3 regions of the Paenibacillus rhizovicinus genome follow, and region 3 is predicted to be linked to each of the others. Evidence: a T-box and tRNA genes for the amino acid it is inferred to sense, from the RefSeq annotation. Region 3 holds a T-box; the other regions hold tRNA genes.
What was found. The T-box of region 3 lies ahead of tyrS (tyrosine--tRNA ligase). A T-box ahead of a tRNA ligase gene usually reads a tRNA of that ligase, here a tRNA-Tyr.

Region 1: it has a tRNA-Tyr gene. The T-box ahead of tyrS (tyrosine--tRNA ligase) is inferred to sense a tRNA for this amino acid. The anticodon was not compared.
Region 2: it has a tRNA-Tyr gene. The T-box ahead of tyrS (tyrosine--tRNA ligase) is inferred to sense a tRNA for this amino acid. The anticodon was not compared.

The regions. Positions count from the first base shown of each region.
Region 1 covers NZ_CP048286.1:3,242,796-3,249,477, forward strand. The annotation lists gene GZH47_RS14380 (cellulase family glycosylhydrolase) at 1-412, opposite strand, end outside; gene GZH47_RS14385 (YfbR-like 5'-deoxynucleotidase) at 611-1,240, shown strand; gene GZH47_RS14390 (VOC family protein) at 1,406-1,801, shown strand; gene GZH47_RS14395 (alanine racemase) at 1,914-2,999, shown strand; gene GZH47_RS14400 (RidA family protein) at 3,046-3,510, shown strand; tRNA gene GZH47_RS14405 (tRNA-Gly) at 3,585-3,655, opposite strand; tRNA gene GZH47_RS14410 (tRNA-Pro) at 3,669-3,745, opposite strand; tRNA gene GZH47_RS14415 (tRNA-Cys) at 3,778-3,848, opposite strand; tRNA gene GZH47_RS14420 (tRNA-Gly) at 3,858-3,932, opposite strand; tRNA gene GZH47_RS14425 (tRNA-Leu) at 3,936-4,022, opposite strand; tRNA gene GZH47_RS14430 (tRNA-Leu) at 4,033-4,118, opposite strand; tRNA gene GZH47_RS14435 (tRNA-Lys) at 4,135-4,207, opposite strand; tRNA gene GZH47_RS14440 (tRNA-Gln) at 4,217-4,292, opposite strand; tRNA gene GZH47_RS14445 (tRNA-Tyr) at 4,300-4,383, opposite strand; tRNA gene GZH47_RS14450 (tRNA-Thr) at 4,391-4,466, opposite strand; tRNA gene GZH47_RS14455 (tRNA-Phe) at 4,489-4,564, opposite strand; tRNA gene GZH47_RS14460 (tRNA-Asp) at 4,579-4,655, opposite strand; tRNA gene GZH47_RS14465 (tRNA-Met) at 4,692-4,768, opposite strand; tRNA gene GZH47_RS14470 (tRNA-Val) at 4,795-4,870, opposite strand; tRNA gene GZH47_RS14475 (tRNA-Glu) at 4,947-5,021, opposite strand; tRNA gene GZH47_RS14480 (tRNA-Ser) at 5,045-5,135, opposite strand; tRNA gene GZH47_RS14485 (tRNA-Asn) at 5,141-5,216, opposite strand; tRNA gene GZH47_RS14490 (tRNA-Ala) at 5,234-5,309, opposite strand; tRNA gene GZH47_RS14495 (tRNA-Ile) at 5,323-5,399, opposite strand; rRNA gene GZH47_RS14500 (23S ribosomal RNA) at 5,516-6,682, opposite strand, start outside.
Region 2 covers NZ_CP048286.1:4,808,222-4,814,903, forward strand. The annotation lists rRNA gene GZH47_RS21590 (23S ribosomal RNA) at 1-2,015, shown strand, start outside; tRNA gene GZH47_RS21595 (tRNA-Asn) at 2,106-2,181, shown strand; tRNA gene GZH47_RS21600 (tRNA-Ser) at 2,187-2,277, shown strand; tRNA gene GZH47_RS21605 (tRNA-Glu) at 2,283-2,357, shown strand; tRNA gene GZH47_RS21610 (tRNA-Val) at 2,437-2,512, shown strand; tRNA gene GZH47_RS21615 (tRNA-Met) at 2,540-2,616, shown strand; tRNA gene GZH47_RS21620 (tRNA-Asp) at 2,651-2,727, shown strand; tRNA gene GZH47_RS21625 (tRNA-Phe) at 2,742-2,817, shown strand; tRNA gene GZH47_RS21630 (tRNA-Thr) at 2,843-2,918, shown strand; tRNA gene GZH47_RS21635 (tRNA-Tyr) at 2,926-3,009, shown strand; tRNA gene GZH47_RS21640 (tRNA-Trp) at 3,019-3,092, shown strand; tRNA gene GZH47_RS21645 (tRNA-His) at 3,113-3,188, shown strand; tRNA gene GZH47_RS21650 (tRNA-Gln) at 3,217-3,292, shown strand; tRNA gene GZH47_RS21655 (tRNA-Gly) at 3,298-3,372, shown strand; tRNA gene GZH47_RS21660 (tRNA-Cys) at 3,383-3,456, shown strand; tRNA gene GZH47_RS21665 (tRNA-Arg) at 3,472-3,548, shown strand; tRNA gene GZH47_RS21670 (tRNA-Leu) at 3,558-3,639, shown strand; gene GZH47_RS21675 (hypothetical protein) at 3,775-3,939, shown strand; gene GZH47_RS21680 (LiaF transmembrane domain-containing protein) at 4,268-4,555, shown strand; gene GZH47_RS21685 (PspA/IM30 family protein) at 4,651-5,349, shown strand; gene GZH47_RS21690 (PspC domain-containing protein) at 5,346-5,846, shown strand; gene GZH47_RS21695 (PspA/IM30 family protein) at 5,849-6,538, shown strand; gene GZH47_RS21700 (sensor histidine kinase) at 6,642-6,682, shown strand, end outside.
Region 3 covers NZ_CP048286.1:5,806,043-5,812,724, forward strand. The annotation lists gene asd (aspartate-semialdehyde dehydrogenase) at 1-447, shown strand, start outside; gene GZH47_RS25840 (protein adenylyltransferase SelO) at 746-2,245, shown strand; T-box leader at 2,450-2,672, shown strand; gene tyrS (tyrosine--tRNA ligase) at 2,724-4,010, shown strand; gene GZH47_RS25850 (YwaF family protein) at 4,112-4,828, opposite strand; gene GZH47_RS25855 (copper amine oxidase N-terminal domain-containing protein) at 4,987-5,937, shown strand; gene GZH47_RS25860 (serine hydrolase domain-containing protein) at 6,018-6,682, opposite strand, start outside.

The DNA of each region.
Region 1 (6,682 bases), 2.6 Mb from region 3:
AGCTGGAATCATGATGAATGTTGACGATGACGTAGAGCCCGGCATCGAGCGACCAGTCCACCACTTCTTGAATACGCGACATGAAAGCAGGATCGATCGTATAATCCGGCTCCGTTCCCAGCCGCTCCTGCCACGTCACGGGAAGGCGAATGCTCTTGAAGCCTGCGGCGGCAATGGAATCGATTAATTCCTTCGTGACGACCGGATTCCCCCAGGCCGTCTCGTCGCCCCCGGTGGCATCGAATGTATTGCCCAGGTTCCAGCCGGGCTGCATCGCATCCACGGTAGTCTGCAGCGGGGTTTTTTTCGTCGATGCGGCAGCCGGTGCCGCGGCTGCGCGTTCCGCATACATGGGGAGCAGCGCGAACGAACATAGAATAAGCGAGAGGATGAATGGTGCTAGACGTTTCATAAACAGCGGCTCCCTTCTCCAACCATGAATGTATTCGCTTACAATGGTTTAAGTGTAACGCCTTGGGCGCGATTTTGGAAGGTGACTTCTGTCATTTAATTGGCAGCTGCGAATTAATGATCCGCTAATAATCGGCCTTTATACTTGACCTACGGCGGCAGCAAGCCAACCTTCATCCAAGAAAGGAATCGAGGCTCTATGGGCATTCACGCTTATTTCCAATCGCTGACCGATTTAGAGCGCATCATTCGTTGTCCCGGCAAATTCAAATTTCAGGAGCACAGCGTTGCCGAGCATTCGTGGAAAGTCGTCCAGTATGCCAAGACGCTGGCCGATATCGAAGAAAGCCACGGCATCGCCGTCGACTGGAAGAAGCTCTACGAAATCACGAGCAGTCACGACTACGGCGAGATTTTCATCGGGGATATCAAAACGCCCGTCAAGCATTATTCCCTGGAGCTTCGCTCGATGCTGCAGCAGGTCGAGGAAGGCATGGTGGCGCATTTCATCGACGAGCATATTCCCGAGGCGTTCAAGCCGATCTTCCGCAAGCAGCTGCGCGAAGGGAAAGACGATTCCGTCGAAGGGCAAATTCTCGAAGTCGCCGATAAAATGGATCAGATCTACGAAGCGTTCGCCGAGCTGCAGAAAGGGAATTCCGAGCAGGAGTTCATCGTCATGTACCGCCATGCGTTAATTAAGATCAAAGGCATCCGGCTGCACTGCGTCGATTATTTCCTGCAGCATATCTTACCGGACTTGGTCAGCGAAGGTGCCCGCTCTCCGATCGACATCGAACGGATCACGAGGGAGGCGCTTGCCGCCTAATCTCTTCATTGCACGACGCCCAGCCAAAGCAAGCCTGAGGCCGGCGTCTTTCGTTTTCGCCGCGTGCACTCACGACCTTAAATTTCGATCGCCGTATATAAACCTAGCAGGAAAGGAGAACCTAATAACAGAAAGTGATAGAAAGCCAAAACACAGGAGGCTGTTATGGGAAGATTGGTTCATTTCGAAATTCATGTCGACGACATGGAGCGTGCGAAGAAGTTTTATGGCGAGGTATTCGGATGGACGTTCGAGGACTGGAGCAATTATGCCGGCATGCCCTATTACGGGGCTACGACGGGAGACGCGAACGAGATGGGAATCAACGGCGCTCTGGTGAAGCGTCAAGGTCCTCCCCCGCAGCCCGGACAGGCCATGAATGGGTATGCGTGTACGATGGGGGTCGGTGACTACGATGCTGCCGAAGCCAAGATCCTCGCTCTCGGAGGCCAGCTCGCACTGCCAAAATATGCGCTGCCGGGGATGGCGTGGCAAGGGTACTACCTGGATACGGAAGGGAATATCTTCGGTATTCATCAGCCTGACGAGAACGCCAAATAGCATTAGCTATGCTTAATCGTGCATAACGTAATTATAAGCCCGGCCTCCCGTGGCCGGGCTTGCATGCGCAATCGCATACAGGACTTGTCCCAATAAAGGAGGCTGAGCCGTATTGGAGACGCCATGTTTAATCATCGATGCGAAGCGAACGAGGAACAACATCGAACGGATGGCTGCGCGCGCGAAAGCATTGAACGTGCAGCTAAGGCCCCATGCCAAGACCCATAAGCTCCCCTCGCTTGCCGCGGAACAGATTGCCGCAGGCGCGGTCGGCATCACGACGGCCAAGGTCTCCGAAGCCGAAGTGATGGCACGGCACGGCATCGGGGATATTTTTATCGCGTATCCGCTGGTCACGCGGAGCAAAATCGAACGGGCCATCAAGCTCTCTCGCCAAATCCGGTTAATCGTCGGTACCGACAGCTACGAAGGGGCGCTGCGTCTGTCCGAAGCAGCCGAGCAGCAAGGCGTTGTCCTCGAGGTCCGTCTGGAAATCGATACCGGACTCAAGCGCACAGGCGTGCTGCGCGAGCATGCCCAAGAGCTCGCTTCCCTCATTCATAAGCTGTCCCATCTGCGGCTTCAAGGCATCTTCACCTTCCGCGGGCCGCTGCTTGACGGCAGGTCCACGCTTGAACTGGAACGCGCAGGCATCGAAGAAGGGACATGGATGGTGCAGCTCGCCGACGAAATGAGGGCCCTGGGCATTCCCGTCGCCGATGTCAGCGTCGGTTCGACGCCTACCGGCTTATATGCCGCAACGGTCAAAGGCGTAACCGAGATCCGTCCCGGCACTTATATCTTTAATGACGCGATGCAAACGAAGCTTGGCGTATCGACTTGGGAGGATTGCGCCGGATCGATTTTGGCTACAGTCATCAGCAGACCCAGCCCGGATTATGCAGTCATCGACGGCGGAAGCAAGACGTTCGCTACAGACGTGCAGCCGAATACGGAGCCGCTGCTGCTGCATGGTTTTGGCCATGTGGTTGAACTTCCGGAGGCGGTATTGGAGCGGATGACCGAGGAACACGGCATGCTGCGGCTGCTTCCCCATCACGAGCTGAAGGTCGGCGACCAGATACATATCATCCCGAATCATATCTGCAGCACGCTGAACCTGCACAACAAACTATACTGGGCCGAAGCCGGCCGATTCGATGAGCGGCCGATCTTGGCCCGCGGAATGCTTGAATAGCCATGCTAGCTCGTTTATCAGCTTGGATTGGGAGGAGAACGAAACCATGTCCGTTATCGAGAACCGATTGAAAGAACTCGGCATCGAGCTTCCTGCCGTCGGCAAGCCCAAATTCAGCTACATCCCCGCAAACCAAACCGGCAACCTGCTCTATCTCTCCGGTCAGGACTGCCGCATTGACGGCGTGTTGATGTTTGAGGGCAAGCTTGGCAGCGAGCTCACCATTGAACAAGGGCAGCAAGCGGCGCGTCAAGTCATCATTAACTGCCTCGCCGTCATGAAACATCATCTCGGCGATCTCGATCGTGTCGTCAAAATCGTCAAAATGCTCGCCTTCGTCAACAGCGCCCCGGGGTTCGCCGATCAGCCTTACGTCGTCAACGGCGCTTCCGATTTCCTAATCGACGTCTTCGGCGAGAACGGCCGGCACGCGCGATCCGCGATCGGTACGAGCGAGCTGCCCTTTCACACGCCCGTAGAAATCGAACTTATCGTAGAGATACGCGACTAGTCCCATCGAACCCGTTAGCAGCCAAAAAAGAGGCCTTTATCCGTTAGGATACAAGGCCTCTTATCATTAAGGTAAGCGGGTGATGGGAATCGAACCCACGCCATCAGCTTGGGAAGCTGAAGTTCTGCCATTGAACTACACCCGCAATCAAGCAGATATGGTCGGGATGACACGATTTGAACATGCGACCCCCTGGTCCCAAACCAGGTGCTCTACCAAGCTGAGCTACATCCCGTGAACAAAAGCAAATTCAAAACGAAACAGCCAAGGCGCCACCCAGATTCGAACTGGGGGTGAAGCTTTTGCAGAGCTTTGCCTTACCACTTGGCTATGGCGCCATACAAAAATGGAGCGGAAGACGGGAATCGAACCCGCGACCCTCGCCTTGGCAAGGCGATGCTCTACCGCTGAGCCACTTCCGCAATTGGTGCGGTCAAGAGGACTCGAACCTCCACGTCATTGCTGACACTAGAACCTGAATCTAGCGCGTCTGCCAATTCCGCCATGACCGCAAATATGTAATGGTGCGGTTGATGGGACTCGAACCCATACGCCCAGTGGGCACTACCCCCTCAAGATAGCGTGTCTGCCAATTCCACCACAACCGCATAAAACAAGGAAAAGTGAGTCATGTAGGATTCGAACCTACGACACCCTGATTAAAAGTCAGGTGCTCTACCAACTGAGCTAATGACTCAAACTAAAATGGCTGGGGATCTAGGATTCGAACCTAGGGAATGACGGAGTCAAAGTCCGTTGCCTTACCGCTTGGCTAATCCCCAATAAAAATGGTGGAGGATGATGGATTCGAACCACCGAACCGTGAGGAAGAGATTTACAGTCTCCCGCGTTTGGCCACTTCGCTAATCCTCCATGAAAATGGTGCCGGCGATAGGAGTCGAACCCACGACCTACTGATTACAAGTCAGTTGCTCTACCAACTGAGCTACACCGGCATATGTTGTTGCTTGTCTTAAATGGTGGCTCGGGACGGAATCGAACCGCCGACACGAGGATTTTCAGTCCTCTGCTCTACCGACTGAGCTACCGAGCCTTACTTGGTTATAATGGCGGAGCCGACGGGATTCGAACCCGCGGTCTCCTGCGTGACAGGCAGGCATGTTGGGCCACTACACCACGGCTCCACATTATAATTTCTCGGTAAGACACCGAAAGTAAATTGGTTGCGGGGGCAGGATTTGAACCTGCGGCCTTCGGGTTATGAGCCCGACGAGCTACCGGGCTGCTCCACCCCGCGTCATTTCAAGCCTTGCTATGCATTTATGGTGGAGGCTGACGGGATCGAACCGCCGACCCTCTGCTTGTAAGGCAGATGCTCTCCCAGCTGAGCTAAGCCTCCATAATGTTTAACCCCGGGTTCCCCGAAAAGTACTCGGATTAACCTGCAGCGCATTACTTCACTTTTGGGGGTAAATTGGTGACCCGTAGGGGACTCGAACCCCTGTTACCTCCGTGAAAGGGAGGTGTCTTAACCACTTGACCAACGGGCCTTGAACAAGAATAAGAAGAGTTCTGGCGGAGAGCGAGGGATTCGAACCCTCGAGACGCGGTTAGCGCCTACACGATTTCCAATCGTGCTCCTTCGACCACTCGGACAGCTCTCCAGAAATGGCTCCCCGAACAGGACTCGAACCTGTGACAACTCGATTAACAGTCGAGTGCTCTACCAACTGAGCTATCAGGGAATAGGTGAAACAAGTATTGGTGGAGCCAAGCGGGATCGAACCGCTGACCTCCTGCTTGCAAGGCAGGCGCTCTCCCAGCTGAGCTATGGCCCCGTAAAGGAAGATATGGTTGGCCTTAGTGGACTCGAACCACCGACCTCACCCTTATCAGGGGTGCGCTCTAACCAGCTGAGCTAAAGGCCAATAAAAAACCCACTGCAAGGTGGGATACTCTTTAAATGGTCATAGAGATAACACCTTGAAAACTGGATACGAAATCATTGCAGAACATTTAGCTGGTTGTCTCTGGGTAGAGACGTTAGGATAAGCCCTCGACCGATTAGTATTCGTCAGCTCCACGCATTGCTGCGCTTCCACCTCGAACCTATCAACCTCGTCGTCTTCAAGGGGTCTTACATACTGGGAAATCTCATCTTGAGGGGGGCTTCACGCTTAGATGCTTTCAGCGCTTATCCCGTCCGCACTTGGCTACCCAGCGATGCTCCTGGCGGAACAACTGGTACACCAGCGGTGCGTCCATCCCGGTCCTCTCGTACTAAGGACAGCTCCTCTCAAATTTCCTACGCCCACGACAGATAGGGACCGAACTGTCTCACGACGTTCTGAACCCAGCTCGCGTACCGCTTTAATGGGCGAACAGCCCAACCCTTGGGACCTACTTCAGCCCCAGGATGCGATGAGCCGACATCGAGGTGCCAAACCTCCCCGTCGATGTGGACTCTTGGGGGAGATAAGCCTGTTATCCCCAGGGTAGCTTTTATCCGTTGAGCGATGGCCCTTCCATGCGGTACCACCGGATCACTAAGCCCGACTTTCGTCCCTGCTCGACTTGTAGGTCTCGCAGTCAAGCTCCCTTATGCCTTTGCACGCTACGAATGATTTCCAACCATTCTGAGGGAACCTTTGGGCGCCTCCGTTACATTTTAGGAGGCGACCGCCCCAGTCAAACTGCCCACCTGACACGGTCCCTGTACCGGATTACGGTACCAGGTTAGAACTCCGATACGATCAGGGTGGTATCCCAACGATGCCTCCATCGAAGCTGGCGCTCCGATTTCTAAGGCTCCCACCTATCCTGTACAGATCGTACCAAAGTCCAATATCAAGCTGCAGTAAAGCTCCATGGGGTCTTTCCGTCTTGTCGCGGGTAACCTGCATCTTCACAGGTATTAAAATTTCACCGGATCTCTCGTTGAGACAGCGCCCAAGTCGTTACGCCATTCGTGCGGGTCAGAATTTACCTGACAAGGAATTTCGCTACCTTAGGACCGTTATAGTTACGGCCGCCGTTTACTGGGGCTTCGGTTCATAGCTTCGCCTTGCGGCTAACCACTCCCCTTAACCTTCCAGCACCGGGCAGGCGTCAGCCCGTATACTTCGCCTTACGGCTTCGCACAGACCTGTGTTTTTGCTAAACAGTCGCTTGGGCCTTTTCACTGCGGCCCCCTCGGGCTATTCACCCTACC
Region 2 (6,682 bases), 1.0 Mb from region 3:
GCACTGATTGGGTGCGGGGCCCGCCAAGGGTTACCAAGTCCAGTCAAACTCCGAATGCCATGTACTTATATCCGGGAGTCAGACAGTGAGTGCTAAGATCCATTGTCAAGAGGGAAACAGCCCAGACCATCAGCTAAGGTCCCCAAGTGTGTGTTAAGTGGGAAAGGATGTGGAGTTGCAAAGACAACCAGGATGTTGGCTTAGAAGCAGCCACCATTTAAAGAGTGCGTAATAGCTCACTGGTCGAGTGACTCTGCGCCGAAAATGTAACGGGGCTAAACACACCACCGAAGCTATGGCTTGATGCGTATGCATCAGGGGTAGGGGAGCGTTGAATGTACGTTGAAGTCAGACCGTAAGGACTGGTGGAGCGCATTCAAGTGAGAATGCCGGTATGAGTAACGAAAAGACAAGTGAGAATCTTGTCCGCCGTAAGACTAAGGATTCCTGAGGAAGGCTCGTCCGCTCAGGGTAAGTCGGGACCTAAGGCGAGGCCGAAAGGCGTAGTCGAAGGACAACAGGTTGATATTCCTGTACCACCGTAAGCCGTTACGAGCAATGGGGTGACGCAGAAGGATAGTGACGCGGACTGATGGATGTCCGTCCAAGCAGTGAGGCTGATGTGTAGGCAAATCCGCACATCGATAAGGCTGGGCTGTGATGGGGAGCGAAAATTGCAGTAGCGAAGGTCATGAGTTCAGGCTGCCAAGAAAAGCCTCTAGCCAGGTGAAGGTGCCCGTACCGCAAACCGACACAGGTAGTCGAGCAGAGTATGCTAAGGCGCTCGGAAGAACTCTCGTTAAGGAACTCGGCAAAATGACCCCGTAACTTCGGGAGAAGGGTGCCTCGGTAGGGTGAATAGCCCGAGGGGGCCGCAGTGAAAAGGCCCAAGCGACTGTTTAGCAAAAACACAGGTCTGTGCGAAGCCGTAAGGCGAAGTATACGGGCTGACGCCTGCCCGGTGCTGGAAGGTTAAGGGGAGTGGTTAGCCGCAAGGCGAAGCTATGAACCGAAGCCCCAGTAAACGGCGGCCGTAACTATAACGGTCCTAAGGTAGCGAAATTCCTTGTCAGGTAAATTCTGACCCGCACGAATGGCGTAACGACTTGGGCGCTGTCTCAACGAGAGATCCGGTGAAATTTTAATACCTGTGAAGATGCAGGTTACCCGCGACAAGACGGAAAGACCCCATGGAGCTTTACTGCAGCTTGATATTGGACTTTGGTACGATCTGTACAGGATAGGTGGGAGCCTTAGAAATCGGAGCGCCAGCTTCGATGGAGGCATCGTTGGGATACCACCCTGATCGTATCGGAGTTCTAACCTGGTACCGTAATCCGGTACAGGGACCGTGTCAGGTGGGCAGTTTGACTGGGGCGGTCGCCTCCTAAAATGTAACGGAGGCGCCCAAAGGTTCCCTCAGAATGGTTGGAAATCATTCGTAGCGTGCAAAGGCATAAGGGAGCTTGACTGCGAGACCTACAAGTCGAGCAGGGACGAAAGTCGGGCTTAGTGATCCGGTGGTACCGCATGGAAGGGCCATCGCTCAACGGATAAAAGCTACCCTGGGGATAACAGGCTTATCTCCCCCAAGAGTCCACATCGACGGGGAGGTTTGGCACCTCGATGTCGGCTCATCGCATCCTGGGGCTGAAGTAGGTCCCAAGGGTTGGGCTGTTCGCCCATTAAAGCGGTACGCGAGCTGGGTTCAGAACGTCGTGAGACAGTTCGGTCCCTATCTGTCGTGGGCGTAGGAAATTTGAGAGGAGCTGTCCTTAGTACGAGAGGACCGGGATGGACGCACCGCTGGTGTACCAGTTGTTCCGCCAGGAGCATCGCTGGGTAGCCAAGTGCGGACGGGATAAGCGCTGAAAGCATCTAAGCGTGAAGCCCCCCTCAAGATGAGATTTCCCAGTATGTAAGACCCCTTGAAGACGACGAGGTTGATAGGTTCGAGGTGGAAGCGCAGCAATGCGTGGAGCTGACGAATACTAATCGGTCGAGGGCTTATCCAAGAACATGCTCTTTAGCTAAGCTAAGCAAGAAACCTTCGCAAAAGTTCGTATCCAGTTTTCAGGGTGTAAGTTGCCCGAATAACATACTGTTCCCTGATAGCTCAGTTGGTAGAGCACTCGACTGTTAATCGAGTTGTCACAGGTTCGAGTCCTGTTCGGGGAGCCATTTCTGGAGAGCTGTCCGAGTGGTCGAAGGAGCACGATTGGAAATCGTGTAGGCGCTAACCGCGTCTCGAGGGTTCGAATCCCTCGCTCTCCGCCAGATACGGCCCGTTGGTCAAGTGGTTAAGACACCTCCCTTTCACGGAGGTAACAGGGGTTCGAGTCCCCTACGGGTCACCAATTTCTCTAAAAATTCTTCAAAAAATGACTTGCAATGAGCATAGTAAATGAGTTATAGTATTACTTGTCGCTCAAACATGGAGGCTTAGCTCAGCTGGGAGAGCATCTGCCTTACAAGCAGAGGGTCGGCGGTTCGATCCCGTCAGCCTCCACCATAATTGCATAGCAATGATTTCTAATGACGCGGGGTGGAGCAGCCCGGTAGCTCGTCGGGCTCATAACCCGAAGGCCGCAGGTTCAAATCCTGCCCCCGCAACCAATTATCTTCGGTGTCTTACCGAGAATTATAATGTGGAGCCGTGGTGTAGTGGCCCAACATGCCTGCCTGTCACGCAGGAGACCGCGGGTTCGAATCCCGTCGGCTCCGCCATTATAACCAAGTAAGGCTCGGTAGCTCAGTTGGTAGAGCAGAGGACTGAAAATCCTCGTGTCGGCGGTTCGATTCCGTCCCGAGCCACCATTTAAGACAAGCAATAAGTTAATATGCCGGTGTAGCTCAGTTGGTAGAGCAACTGACTTGTAATCAGTAGGTCGTGGGTTCGACTCCTATCGCCGGCACCATTTTCATGGAGGATTAGCGAAGTGGCCAAACGCGGGAGACTGTAAATCTCTTCCTCACGGTTCGGTGGTTCGAATCCATCATCCTCCACCACTTTTTTATAGGGGCATAGTTTAAGGGTAGAACAGCGGTCTCCAAAACCGTTAGTGTGGGTTCAATTCCTGCTGCCCCTGCCAATTTCAAATAGTTATATATGGCGATCGTGGCGAAGTGGTTAACGCACCGGTTTGTGGATCCGGCATTCGTGGGTTCAATTCCCATCGGTCGCCCCATTTTAACTATAAGTATGAAATTAAATGTTGGGGATTAGCCAAGCGGTAAGGCAACGGACTTTGACTCCGTCATTCCCTAGGTTCGAATCCTAGATCCCCAGCCATTTACGCGGAAGTGGCTCAGCGGTAGAGCATCGCCTTGCCAAGGCGAGGGTCGCGGGTTCGATTCCCGTCTTCCGCTCCATTCTTCATCTGGCGCCATAGCCAAGTGGTAAGGCAGAGCTCTGCAAAAGCTTTACCCCCAGTTCGAGTCTGGGTGGCGCCTCCACAACTTCATTAATTTGTGCCCTTAGCTCAGCTGGATAGAGCGTTTGACTACGAATCAAAAGGTCAGGAGTTCGAATCTCTTAGGGCACGCCAACAAAAAATGCCGGCGTGGCGGAATGGCAGACGCGCGCGACTCAAAATCGTGAGGGAAACCGTGGAGGTTCGAGTCCTCTCGCCGGCACCACTTTTACAATGAATAACGAAAACATAGACGCTGATTGGACATAGTCCAGTCGGCGTTTTTTCGTTTATAGTGTTGTTCAACTTCTCGGCGCTTTGTACATATACATCTGTAAACGATGTTGAGGAGAGGATGCCGATGACCGACTTCGAAGAAAGACTGATTGCCGTATTGAAAGACATCAAAAGCGAATTAAGTATGGTGAGTAAGCGGTTGGACTCCATTTCCGATCATATCGATGATTCGAGAAGAAGCTTGGATGTATTGAATGAGTTAGTACAGGTAATTGCTTATTCGGATTGACGTGCTGAAGTACGTGGATTAGGAAAATCGCTTATTCAAGCCTGTTGGATCACTGATCTTGCAGGCTTTTTGTCATCTCTACTTATATCTTCATCAGAACTACACCGGAGAAGCGGATAATGTGATAGGCTGCGTATGAAAGCGGCAGTTCAGTCTGAGGGTCTGTAGAGTCCCCGCCTGAGGTCTAGGGTGAAATACCGTCGCGGGTCCGTTTTGAAGAATGCGAAAACAACCTACAATAAGGACATAAGCAAGAAACGAAACATCAGCAACGCAAAGCACGTAATGAGCTAGTAAGATTGATCGAATTGAGAGGCGGTGACATAACATGAACGGAAAAAATGCACTTGGCGCGGTTTTGGTTGTTTTTGGCGGATTGATGGTGATGAAGTTTCTTGGCATTCACCTCGGTTGGATCGTTGGACTTCTGATGCCTTTCATCCTGATTGGTCTTGGCGTTGTCGGGGTTAGAAACGACAGCAAAGTAATCGGCTCGATCCTGATCGTCGTAGGCGGCTTGATGCTTCTCCCGAAACTCTTCGGCTTGTTCTCGCTTCTGCTTGCGATCGTATTGATCGTATGGGGCGTGGCGATGTTTAAAGGAAAGCGAATTTAATCTATCACCTGGTTTGAATCGCAGTAATGACGGTAAAAGACATTTCGGATAAGCCGCAATAATCGTTAACGTTCGGAACGAAGGAGGATCAAGCAATGAGCATTTTGCGAAGAGTGAGGGACATGACGGCTGCGACGTTGAACGAGCGGCTGGAGAAGGCCGAGGATCCCGTTAAGCTGATCGATCAGTTTCTATGGTCGACGCGGGAGGAAATCATTCAGGCCGAGAAATTGTATCAACAGTGCGCAGGACACGGCAACCATTTGAAAACGCAATGGCTGCAAGCGGAGCAATTGAAAGAAAAACGCGAACAGCAAGCCATCATCGCGTTGAAAGCAGGCGAAGAGCATGTTGCCCGCATCGCTCTGATGGAGAAAGCGTCAAGCGAAGAGCGCGCCGCTCAGTACCGCGAGTTGTATGAACAAGCCGCTCAAAGCATCAGAGAGCTGGAAGAACAGCTTCGCGAGCTTCGCAGCGAGTATCAGAGCGTTTACGATAAGCGGGAGTATTTTGCGGCACGGATGGAGTCGCTTCGGCTGCAACAGCGATTGAACGAGCGTTACACGCAAAATGGCGTTTTCAACTCTGCGCCAGGTCAGCAATCCTCCGGGATATTCCGCAGGCTGGACGACCGAATCAGCGACATGGAGCTGGAGGCTCGCAGTCTCCGCGACCTGCGCAAGGCAGGACAGGATTGGGTTACTAGTGCAGGACAGTCGGTACAAAATGTGATTGAGCGCGAAATGGAGCAATTGAAGCGCAAACTGCAGCAGGAAGGATGGAAATCGCAATGAAGAAGCTGTATCGATCGCGACGCGACAAAAAGTTGTTCGGCCTCTGCGGCGGACTTGCCGAGTTGTTGAATGTAGATGCGACGCTGGTGCGGATTCTGCTGATCGTCGTCACGGTCTTTACGAGCGGCGCATTGATTGTTGTTTATATATTAGCGGGCTTGGTCGTGCCTAAGAATCCGTATGAGTTTGGCGGAGGCTACGGATCGGGTCAAGGCGGATACGGCGGCGGTTGGAACAACCAAAACCATGGACCGTATAACGGTGGCAATCCATATGGCAATTCCCAAGGCTTTGGGCAAAGCGGAAGCTCCTATGGCAGTTCTTACGGAACGCCGTCCCAGCCAGGACCGTCGTGGCAGAAACCGCCTGCCCAAACGCAGGCGCATGCTTCGACAAACATAGATGCAATGATGGAAGATTTGGAGAAACGCGCCCTGAAGAAAGAAATTGAAGAGCTTCGCGCAAAACTGGCCAAACACGAGAAGGGAGATGTTTAACAATGAGTATTTTCAAACGAATGAAAGATATGACGAAAGCATCCGTTCACGAGCTGTTGGATAAAATGGAAGATCCGGTCGTTATGCTGAATCAATATCTGCGCGACATGGAGGCTGAGATCCATGCGGCCGAACTGACGGTCGCGAAACAAATGGCTAACGAGCGCCGCATGCTGCAGCGTTTGGAGGAAGCGTCAAGAAGCGGCGCTGACCGCGAGGCGAAAGCCGAGACTGCGCTTCGTGCCGGTCAGGAAGAGCTGGCGCGCAAACTGCTGGAGGAGAAAATCTTCTTCGACCAGAAGACGGCCGAATTCACGGATCTGCACGGAAGCGCGAAGTCGCAGGCCGAAGAGCTGATGAATCAGCTGCACGGCATGAAAGACGAGTACTATCAGCTTCGCAACAAACGCAACGAGCTTGCAGCCCGCGCCCAAATGGCGAAGGCGAAGAAGCAAATGGCGCAGGTGAGCTCGGTACACACGATCGAGAGCGGCAATGCATCGCGCGGCTTCAGCCGTATGGAAGAGAAAATCATGCAGATGGAAGCGGAAGCAGACGTCATGCGGGTGCCATTCGGTTCCTACAACGGTCCGGTCACGGCGGCTGGCTCCGCCGATCCATCCAAACAGTTGAAAGTCGAGGAGCAGCTGCAAGCACTCAAGAGCAGACTGAACCCGCCATCCGCTGAATAGCGTTTCGCAGAATAAACGAACACTATGCCTAGGTCGATGCGTTTCATTGGCATCGGCCACTGGCATGTTTTTGCGCGTTTCTACATAGGAAGGAGGAACGGCCTTGAGCGATCAATCGTCATTCCATCGCGAAGAACCGAAGGC
Region 3 (6,682 bases):
AGCGAGCAGGAGCCGCTTCGCATCTGGGGCAGCATCGTCAATAACGAGATCGTCAAAGCAAGCTCGCCGCTCATTACGACGCAATGCATCCGCGTTCCGGTTACGGACGGCCATCTGGCTACCGTATTCGCATCGTTCGAGAACAAACCGGCGAAAGAGGAAATTCTTGCGCGCTGGTTGAATTTCAAAGGTCGCCCGCAGGAGCTCGGCCTGCCAAGCGCGCCGAAACAGTTCATCACCTATTTCGAAGAAGAGAACAGACCGCAGACGAAGCTGGATCGCGATCTCGAAGGCGGCATGGGCGTATCGGTCGGCAGATTGCGCGAAGACTCCATCTACGACTACAAGTTCGTGGGCCTGTCGCATAACACGCTGCGCGGCGCGGCGGGCGGCGCGGTTCTGATCGCCGAGCTGCTCAAAGCAGAAGGCTACATTCAAGCGAAATAACTGCTAGCGCGAGCAGGCGAACAAGCAAGGAACGGAACGAATTCGACGAGAGCAGCAAGCATCCGGTATAGGAGCTTGCTGTTTTTGTTGTTGAGGCTTGCGCGGGAACGAGAACAAGGAAGCGGCATTCGGTGTGCCAAGGAGCGGGTTAAAGGGTATACTGTATATAACCTAACTATCTTAAACAAGCGCACGATCGCCATACAATACATTGTCAAAAGGAGATCCAATGACAGCGAACAATGCGAACGATGGAATGATGGATGACCATGAGACGAGTGATAGGAACGGCAATCCTATGAACGGCACGGACGGGATTGAAAATGAAATGGGCTGGCGCTTCGACAATAGCTATGCCCGCCTGCCGGAGATCTTCTATTCGAAGCAGCATCCGGCGCCGGCAAGCGCGCCGAAGCTGGCTGTGCTGAATGAAACGGTAGCGGCGTCGTTGGGATTGAACGTGCAATCGCTGCAGACCGAGGAAGGTACGGCGGTGTTCGCCGGCAACCGGATTCCCGCAGGCGCGCTGCCGCTCGCTCAAGCATACGCCGGGCATCAATTCGGGCATTTGAACATGCTCGGCGACGGCAGGGCCTTGCTGATCGGCGAGCAAATCACGCCTGACGGCGAGAGATTCGATATTCAGCTCAAAGGCTCGGGGCGGACGCCTTATTCCCGAGGCGGCGACGGCAGGGCGGCGCTTGGCCCGATGCTGCGCGAATACATCATCAGCGAAGCCATGCATGCGCTGGGCATTCCGACGACTCGCAGTCTAGCGGTGACGACGACAGGGGAGTCCATTTTCCGCGAAACGGAGCTGCCGGGCGCCGTTCTGACTCGCGTGGCGGCCAGCCATCTGCGCGTCGGCACGTTCGTGTTCGCTGCGGGGAGAGGAACGATCGACGAGCTGCGGGCGATGGCGGATTACGCATGGGAAAGGCATTTTGCCGGCGGTCAAGCGGGAGAGAACGCGAATGAGAACCAAGGCGGGAATCGATACTTGTCCCTGCTTCAGGAAGTCATTAAGCGTCAGGCGTCGCTGATCGCCAAGTGGCAGCTCGTTGGGTTTATTCACGGGGTGATGAATACCGACAACATGGCTATCAGCGGTGAGACGATCGATTACGGCCCTTGCGCGTTCATGGATGCCTACGATCCGGCTACGGTGTTCAGTTCGATCGACAGGCAAGGCCGCTATGCCTACGGCAATCAACCGCAGATCGGCGCATGGAATTTGGCGAGATTCGCCGAGACGCTGCTGCCCTTGCTGCATGACGACGAGGAGCAGGCCGTCAAGCTCGCCGAGGACGCGATCGCGGCATTCCCGGCAGCGTTTCACGCGCATTGGCTCGACGGGATGAGGGCCAAGCTGGGACTGTTGAACGAAGAGGCGGAGGATGAGGCGTTGATCGATGACCTGCTCGACATCATGCGGAAGCACCGGGCCGATTATACGAATACGTTCCGCGCATTAACGTTCGATGAGCCGGAGAATACCGCGATGTTCGGCACGTCGGGCTTTACGGAATGGCATGAGCGTTGGCAAACAAGACGCGGCCGGCAGCAGGCGCTGCATGCTTCATCGCAGCAGTTGATGCAGGCCAGCAATCCGGCGGTAATTCCGCGCAATCATCGGGTGGAAGAAGCGCTGGAGGCAGCGGCGGCGGGAGATTACGGCGTCATGGAACGGCTGCTCGCTGCGCTGGCGAATCCATTCGCGCATGCGCCCGAGCAGGAAGCTTATTGTTCGCTGCCTGACGATTCTTCCGCTCCGTATCGGACGTTCTGCGGAACCTGATTCCACGAAACGCTGCGGCTGGGGGATTTCTGCCTTATCCGGCTGGGGGGATTTCTGCCTTATGCGGCCGGCCGTCGCATGAGTTGACTTGTCCGGTTCTGCGGCTTGAAGACAGGGTTATCCAATATTTGAACCGTCCGGTCAACAGCGTAAATCTTGACAATCGCAGCCGTATTGAATAAAGTGTTGTCATTAGGATTCATTTTGTCAGCGTTGAAGGGCATTAGTAGTGTTCACCTCATGCTTCCAGAGAGCCGGCGGTTGGTGCAAGCCGGTACGTGAATGAACGCGAATTACAGCCTGGAGCTTCTTGTCCCGAAACTGCATGCTTGCAGAAGGGGCAGACGGCCGTCCGCCGTTATCGGGCAGAGTGGAAGATGCATGCGCATTTTCAATTAGGGTGGTACCGCGATGACTCGTCCCTGTCTTTGACAGGGCGGGTCTTTTTTGTTTTCACATTACGCTAGGGGGACTTGAAATGACGAAAGAAACCGTAATCGAGCATGTCGATCTGTTGGAGGATCTGGAATACCGCGGACTGGTGCATCAAGTGACCGACCGCGAGAATCTGAGCAAGAAGCTTCAAGAAGAGCAGCTTACGCTGTATTGCGGCTTTGATCCGACCGCGGACAGCCTGCATATCGGCAGCCTGCTTCCGATTTTGATTTTGCGCCGCTTCCAAAATGCCGGCCATGCGCCGATCGCGCTGGTAGGCGGAGGCACGGGCTTGATCGGCGATCCGAGCGGCCGTTCGTCGGAGCGCTCGCTCAATACATCGGATACGGTCGCGGAATGGACGAACAGCTTGAAACGCCAGCTCTCCACGTTCCTGGATTTCGATGCGGAAGGCAATGCCGCCAAGCTGGTCAGCAACTACGATTGGATTTCCCAACTGGACGTCATTTCGTTCTTGCGGGACGTCGGCAAAAACTTCACGGTGAATTACATGCTGGCGAAAGACTCGGTCGACTCGCGCTTGGCGAACGGAATCTCGTTCACGGAATTCAGCTACATGATTCTGCAAGCTTACGACTTCTGGAAGCTGCACCAAGAGCATGGCTGCCATCTCCAAGTCGGCGGCAGCGACCAATGGGGCAACATTACGGCGGGTCTGGATCTGATCGGGAAAATGGGCAGCAGCGGCGCTTTCGGACTGACGATGCCGCTCGTAACGAAGAGCGACGGGAAGAAGTTCGGTAAATCCGAGACGGGCGCCATCTGGTTGGATCGGAACAAAACGTCGGTGTACCACTTCTACCAGTTCTGGATGAATACGGACGATAGCGACGTCATCAAGTTTTTGAAATATTTCACGTTCCTGACCCGGCCGGAAATCGAAGCGCTCGAGGAAGAGCTGAAGCAGCAGCCGGAGAAACGCGCCGCGCAGCGCGAACTGGCTCGTCAAGTGACGAAGCTCGTACACGGTGAAGAAGCCGTCGAGAGCGCGGAGAAGATCACGCTGGCGTTGTTCTCCGGCGATATTACGAAGTTGACGGAAGCGGAGCTCGTGGAAGCCTTGCAAGGTTTGCCGACGACCGTTCTTGCCGCTCAAGAGGAGAAGCCGCTCATGGATCTGCTTATCGAAGCGGGCGTGGCTCCGTCTCGCCGTCAAGCTAGACAAGACATCGAAGGCAACGCGATCTCCGTGAACGGAGTCAAGCAAGCTGGCATGGAGACGGTCATTACCGCCGATCAGCGGCTTCACGGCAAATACATCGTGCTGCGCAAAGGGAAGAAGAATTATTTCCTCGTCCGATTCGAATAGTTCATTGGCGGAAGGCCGCCGCAACTTGCTTGCGGCGGCCTTCGCTGCGTCTGGAGGACTTTTCGTCGCCAATGCGTGATGAGGCGGACGGGCTGGCTCCGCTACCTCCGTTTGCGAAGAAGGAAGGGTACGTACATCAAGGAGAAGATGCCGACCGCTATGAACTCTTCCGTGATTAAATAGTACGGGTAAGACCCCAAGGCATCCAATAACGAAGCCGCTTCCGGCTTATGCTTGAGGAACATATAGTTGGCATCCAGCCAATAATCGACGCCGCCCACGAGAACGACGAGGATGTTCAGGAAGATCATCGTAATGCCGATGGATTTCCAGGTAGGACGATAGCGCTCGATCCATGTCATATAGAGCGGCGCTAGGATGATGGCCATATGCACGATGAAGAAGTGGAAGAATCGGAAATGGGGAAACGGATATACGAGATCGGGTGTAAGCATCGCTTGAATCGCGCCGCCAATGCCGGCGAACAACACGATCTGGTACAAAAGACGGCTGCGCGCGATCAGCATGACGATGGCAAGCATTTGCGAAATACTGCACAACTCAAGCGGCAGCGTATACCTCGCGTTCCATAAATCCTCCGTCGCGTACCACCAGAAGAGGAAGCACTCCGGTACGATCAAGCAGGCAAGAAGGCCGTAACGAATCGTCTGCTTCACGCTCGACCGTCTGCGAATTTCGTTTCGGAAGCGATACAGCATGCCGGCGAACGCGAGCAGGATCGCAAGTACGACAACATGCGAGGGAGAATAGGCAAGGAAGTGCTCCGAGATTCTCGGATTAATGAACGAGGCCATCATATCCCTCCCTTCAACGGCAGATCAGCTTGCCCGTTTTGAACATGCTGTATCCGGTTAATCATTCGGGCTTGCATTGGACAACGCCTTGCGGGCGGGATGGTGAAACAATCCTGTTGGCAGCGTCGTCCAACTTATCATAAAGGAGCGTGGATGAGATCATGAAGAAGATAGCATGCGCAACTGCTGCTGCTGCAAGTATGCTGGCTGTATCCGCCATAAGTTACGCCGCGGCCCCTTCCGGCATTGTTATTATGGGCAAGCCGATTCAGTCCGATGCTGCATGGATCGTTAAGAACGGGCGCGTATTGGTTCCGCTTCGTGCAGTTACGGAACCGCTGGGCATTACGGCAGCATGGAATGCGAAGTCGAAGACGGCGACCATCGGCAAATGGTCGGAAACGGTAAAGCTGACAGTCGGTCAATCGATCGCATCCTATGTAAAAGCCAATCAATATAACACGATGAAGCTCGATGCGTCCGTCACCCTCGTACACGATCGCGTATACGTTCCTTTACGTTTCTTGTCGCAGTTCTACGGATATCGCGTGGAAGCGCAAGCGGATACCGTGAACGTGACTTCGCCTTTTAGCCGGAACGAGCAGGATATCCTGCACCATGGAGATCTAGGCAAAGCAAGGCAGTTCGTCATGGCAAACGCTTGGAAGCATGCGCATTATGCCAAGCCGCCGATCGAGTACTTGAACGAAATCGAAGGTTTCGAAAGCACGTTTTTCTTCCCGCTCGGAGAAGCCAACCGTTTCTTCTTGATTTCAGATAGTATGGTCTCGTTCTATGAATTGCAGGGAGAGTTCTTCGTCATCACCTGGCAGGCGCAAATTCCCGTCGGGAAGAAGGACACGGACGAGCTGTTCATGGACAACCAGGTGACGAAGGCCACGGGTGCCAGACCCGTCATCGACGGGCCGATGTTCTTCTACCGAAAGAGCGGAATCGTGAACGTCACGAATACTACGGCAGGGACGATCGGCGCCGATGGCCGCAAGACGTTAATCGGAAGCAAAAGCGTCGTCGGCGACGAAGTGAAGGAACAATCGGGCTCATTGGCATTGACGCTGCCTGATGAAACCAGGGCTGAGCTTAATCCGTAATCCATAATCCTTAATCCTTAATCCATAATCCGTAATCCTTAATCCTTAATCCTTAATCCATAATCCGTAATCCTTAATTCTTAATCTCTAATCGTTTCGCCGAGAAGCCCGGCTAGAGCACGACGAAGATCGGAAGAGTCGGGAAACAGCTGCGCGGACAGCGTCAACAATCGCGCGCCTTCCGAGGCGTAACCGTTCTCCTTCAACATGGCGGCAATGAAGCCGTACTCGCCTTCCCATGAATAATAGCGTTCGTCATTCTTAATGCGTTCATGTTCTTGCATGGCGGAATCGATACCGTGGGAGGTCAAATGCTGCGCTAAATGATGCGCCATGGATTGTTTGAGCGTCGGAAAGTGTCCGGTTAACAGGAAATCGAGAATAGAAGAGCCGACGGTGAGCCAGCCATAATCTGCGTTTGCCATAACCGCGACTGCGATGCTTTTGTCGGGAAGCAGTACGAGGTGGCTCTGGAAGCCGGTATCCATGCCGGAATGCGATACCATCCGCTGGCCTTTGTACGTGCCGATGAACCAAGACAGCCCGATGTTTGCCGACTCCTCTCCATGGCCGGTCGCAGCATAAGAGGTCCATAATTCGTCGTAGCTTTCTTGCGTTAGAAGCGCTTGGCCATCAGCGGTAATGCCTTTATTCAAGTGGACGATTGCATAGCGGCACATATCCTCGACATGGGCGTACATCGTGGAGCTAGGCCCGTGGGCGCGATGATAAGGGAAAACGTCGC